2 regions of the Streptomyces sp. NPDC047917 genome follow, and region 2 is predicted to be linked to the other one. Evidence: predicted binding sites of a transcription regulator. Region 2 holds the regulator's gene; the other holds the start of a gene.
The links. The regulator HrcA, encoded in region 2, represses chaperone genes, less so after heat shock. The targets are predictions, from matches to a motif close to TTNGCACTCNGNNNNNCNGAGTGCNAA.
Positions count from the first base shown of each region.

Region 1: a site for HrcA is predicted at 1,700-1,726, ahead of groL (chaperonin GroEL). Genes of this name have one in related genera too.

Region 1 covers NZ_JBIDCA010000007.1:181,510-183,906, reverse strand. The annotation lists gene groL (chaperonin GroEL) at 1-1,538, opposite strand, end outside; gene ACGF8B_RS18615 (cold-shock protein) at 2,017-2,223, opposite strand.
Region 2 covers NZ_JBIDCA010000012.1:84,570-86,966, reverse strand. The annotation lists gene dnaJ (molecular chaperone DnaJ) at 1-673, opposite strand, end outside; gene hrcA (heat-inducible transcriptional repressor HrcA) at 674-1,690, opposite strand; gene ACGF8B_RS28175 (MBL fold metallo-hydrolase) at 1,889-2,397, shown strand, end outside.

The sequences.
Region 1 (2,397 bases), on a different contig from region 2:
GTGAGGAACAGCGCGGCGATGGACGCGGCGTTCTGCAGAGCGGAACGCGTGACCTTCGCCGGGTCGAGGATGCCCTCGGCGATCATGTCGACGTACTCGCCGGTCGCGGCGTTCAGACCGTGGCCGACGGCCAGGTTGCGCACCTTCTCGACGACGACGCCGCCCTCAAGACCACCGTTGACGGCGATCTGCTTGAGCGGGGCCTCCAGCGCCAGCTTGACGGCGTTGGCGCCGGTCGCCTCGTCACCCGAGAGCTCCAGCTTCTCGAAGACGGCCGAGGCCTGGAGCAGAGCCACGCCACCACCGGCGACGATGCCCTCCTCGACGGCGGCCTTGGCGTTGCGCACCGCGTCCTCGATGCGGTGCTTGCGCTCCTTGAGCTCGACCTCGGTCGCGGCACCGGCCTTGATGACGGCCACGCCGCCGGCCAGCTTCGCGAGGCGCTCCTGGAGCTTCTCGCGGTCGTAGTCCGAGTCGGAGTTCTCGATCTCGGCGCGGATCTGGTTGACCCGGCCCTGGACCTGGTCGCTGTCACCGGCGCCGTCGACGATGGTCGTCTCGTCCTTGGTGATGACGACCTTGCGGGCGCGGCCGAGCAGGTCGAGACCGGCGTTCTCCAGCTTGAGGCCGACCTCCTCGGAGATGACGGTGCCACCGGTGAGGATGGCGATGTCGCCGAGCATGGCCTTGCGGCGGTCACCGAAGCCCGGGGCCTTGACGGCGACGGACTTGAAGGTGCCACGGATCTTGTTGACGACCAGGGTCGACAGGGCCTCGCCCTCGACGTCCTCGGCGATGATCAGCAGCGGCTTGCCGGACTGCATGACCTTCTCCAGCAGCGGAAGGAGGTCCTTCACGTTGCTGATCTTCGAGTTGACGATCAGGATGTACGGGTCGTCCAGGGACGACTCCATGCGCTCCATGTCGGTGGCGAAGTACGCCGAGATGTAGCCCTTGTCGAAGCGCATACCCTCGGTGAGCTCCAGCTCCAGACCGAAGGTCTGGGACTCCTCGACGGTGATGACGCCTTCCTTGCCGACCTTGTCCATGGCCTCGGCGATGAGCTCGCCGATCTGGGTGTCGGCGGCGGAGATGGAGGCCGTCGAAGCGATCTGCTCCTTGGTCTCCACGTCCTTGGCCTGCTCCAGGAGGGCGGCGGAGACGGCCTCGACGGCCTTCTCGATACCCCGCTTGAGGGCCATCGGGTTGGCACCCGCGGCAACGTTGCGCAGACCCTCGCGGACGAGAGCCTGGGCGAGAACGGTGGCGGTGGTCGTACCGTCGCCGGCGACGTCGTCCGTCTTCTTGGCGACCTCCTTGACCAGCTCCGCACCGATCTTCTCGTACGGGTCCTCCAGCTCGATCTCCTTGGCGATGGAAACACCATCGTTGGTGATCGTGGGGGCGCCCCACTTCTTCTCAAGGACGACGTTGCGACCCTTGGGGCCAAGGGTGACCTTGACGGCGTCGGCGAGCTGGTTCATGCCGCGCTCGAGACCGCGCCGGGCCTCCTCGTCGAACGCGATGATCTTGGCCATGTGAAGTGGTCCTCCCGGACAGGGGTGGATTTCTCCGGACCGAGTGGCGCCCGCGACGGACGGCCTGCGTGACCGGTGGTTCCTTGCCCCACCGACCTGCGGGCCTCACCGGCCCGGTCCAAGTTCTGTCACTCTCACCTGGAGAGTGCTAACGCCAATGATTAGCACTCGACCCCCGAGAGTGCAAGCGTCCCCCTCCGGATGTGGACAACGGCGGACGGTCACGGACGGGGCCGCAGACGACGGCGGACGGCTGTGGACGGCTGTGGACAACGGCGGATGGCTGTGGACGGGCCCGTCGGACCACGGTGACAGCGGCGGACAGCGGTGGACGAGGCCAACACGGTGGACAGCGGTGGACAGCGGTGGACGAGCCGCGGACGGCGCCCGGCGGCGCGTCCGGACGCGCTGAGGGCCCGTACCCCCGGGGTACGGGCCCTCAGTGCGTGAGTGGTGTCGTTGGCCGACCGCGTCGAACTCAGCCGACGGCGAGCTTGACCATGTCTGCCTGCGGCCCCTTCTGGCCCTGCGAGATCTCGAATTCAACTCGCTGACCCTCTTCGAGGGTGCGGTACCCGTCCATCTGGATCGCGCTGTAGTGGACGAAAACATCCGCACCACCGTCGACCGCGATGAAGCCGTACCCCTTCTCCGCGTTGAACCACTTGACGGTGCCCTGAGCCATGCCTAACTCCCCTATTACTGGCCCTTGCGCAGGACCGCACTTCGCGGACCCGGGTCAGAACTCACCCTCCGACAGGAGAGGGTGTGTGCGCCGGAACGCGTCGACCGCGGCTGAATGTATCTGCCCAACTGCCCTCTGCAACAGGTCAATCGGACGAGAATTCTCGGCCGCGCC
Region 2 (2,397 bases):
TGTCGACACCGGCGGGGATCTTCACGGTGAGCGTGCGCCGCGAGCGGATGCGGCCGTCGCCGGCGCACTCCGGGCACGGGGTCGGCACGACCGTGCCGAAGCCCTGACACTGCGGGCAGGGCCGCGAAGTCATGACCTGGCCGAGGAAGGACCGGGTGACCTGGGAGACCTCGCCGCGGCCGCGGCACATGTCACAGGTCTGCGCGGAGGTGCCGGGGGCGGCACCCTCGCCGCTGCACGTCGTGCAGACGACTGCCGTGTCGACCTGGATGTCCTTGGTGGTGCCGAACGCCGCCTCGGCGAGATCGATCTCCAGCCGGATCATCGCGTCCTGGCCGCGCCGGGTGCGCGACCGGGGTCCGCGCTGCGACGACGTACCGAAGAACGCGTCCATGATGTCGGAGAAGTTGCCGAAGCCACCCTGTCCGAATCCGCCCGCGCCCGCGCCGCCGGAGGCGGACAGCGGGTCGCCGCCGAGGTCGTAGACCTGCTTCTTCTGCGGGTCCGACAGCACCTCGTAGGCGGCGTTGATCTCCTTGAACCGCTCCTGGGTCTTCGGATCGGGGTTCACATCCGGGTGCAGCTCGCGGGCGAGCCGCCGGAATGCCTTCTTGATCTCGTCCTGAGAGGCGTCGCGGCGCACGCCGAGTACGGCGTAGTAGTCCGTGGCCACTTACGACTCCGCCAGGATCTGTCCGACGTAACGTGCCACTGCGCGTACCGCTCCCATCGTTCCGGGGTAGTCCATGCGGGTCGGTCCGACCACGCCGAGTTTGGCGACTGCCTCGTCGCCCGAACCGTAGCCGACCGCGACGACGGACGTGGAGTTGAGCCCCTCGTGGGCGTTCTCGTGCCCGATACGTACGGTCATGCCCGAGTCCTTGGCCTCGCCGAGCAGCTTCAGCAGCACGACCTGCTCCTCCAGTGCCTCCAGCACCGGCCGGATCATCACCGGGAAGTCGTGTCCGAAGCGGGTGAGGTTGGAGGTGCCGCCGATCATCAGCCGCTCCTCCGTCTCCTCGACGAGGGTTTCGAGCAGGGTGGAGAGCACGGTGGACACGGTTCCCCGGTCCTCGCTCTCGAAGGATTCCGGCAGGTCCTGCACCAGCTGCGGGACGTCCGCGAAGCGGCGTCCGACGACCCGGCTGTTGAGCCGGGCCCGCAGATCGGCGAGAGAGGTCTCGCCGAACGGGGCGGGGCAGTCGATCATGCGCTGTTCGACCCGGCCGGTGTCCGTGATGAGCACGAGCATCAGCCGGGCGGGCGCCAGCGAGAGCAGTTCCACGTGCCGGACCGTCGACCGGGTCAGCGAGGGGTACTGCACGATGGCGACCTGCCGGGTCAGCTGCGCGAGCAGCCGTACGGTGCGGCCCACGACGTCGTCGAGGTCCACCGCGCCGTCGAGGAAATTGTGGATGGCGCGGCGCTCCGGCGTCGAGAGGGGCTTGACCCCCGCGAGCCTGTCGACGAAGAGCCGGTAGCCCTTGTCCGTCGGGATGCGTCCCGCGCTGGTGTGGGGCTGGGCGATGAAGCCCTCGTCCTCCAGCACCGCCATGTCGTTGCGGACGGTCGCCGGGGAGACCCCCAGCTTGTGCCGCTCGGTGAGCGCCTTGGAGCCGACGGGCTCCTCCGTGCCGACATAGTCCTGGACGATGGCGCGAAGCACTTCGAGTCTGCGTTCGCTGAGCATCGCGCACACCTCCAGCTGTGTTTCCTCGTTGGTTCTCGGGTCGTTCCTGTTTCTCTGCCCAGGAATCCTCCTGGCACTCTGTCATCGCGAGTGCCAGCAACCCCCCGGCCAGTGTACGGCGGCCGGGTGGGGGCCTAGCAAGGGCGACCGGCCACGCTACCGCGAGACCGCGCAGGTCGTTGCCGATAGCGTCGCGGTATGGATGCCTCTTGGGAAGAGTTCGGCTGGGAGCGACTCGGTCACGGAGTGGGCCGGCGGCGCCTTCCCGGGTGGGACGCGACGGTCGCACTGGTGGTCGGAGCGGACGCGGTGCTGCTCTACGACACCGGATCGACGCTCCGTGAAGGTGCCGAGGTGCGGGCCCAGGCGCAGGCCCTGCTCGGCCGGAGGGTGACGCATATCGCACTCAGCCACCCCCACTTCGACCATGTACTGGGCACCGCCGCCTTCTCCGGCGCCCAGGTGTACGGGGCGGTCGGCATGCGGGACCTGCTGAAGCGCGGGGCGGACGAACTGCACAGCTCGGCCGTGCGCCACGGGGTCGGCGAGCACGACGCGGCGGAGGCCGTGGACGCCCTGGTCGCGCCGCGGCACGAGGTGTGCGGCGAGTGGACGATCGACCTGGGCGGCGGGCGCGAGGTGCTGCTGGCCGACGTGGGCCCCGCGCACAGCGGCCACGACCTGGTGGCGGTCGTCCCCGGCTCCCC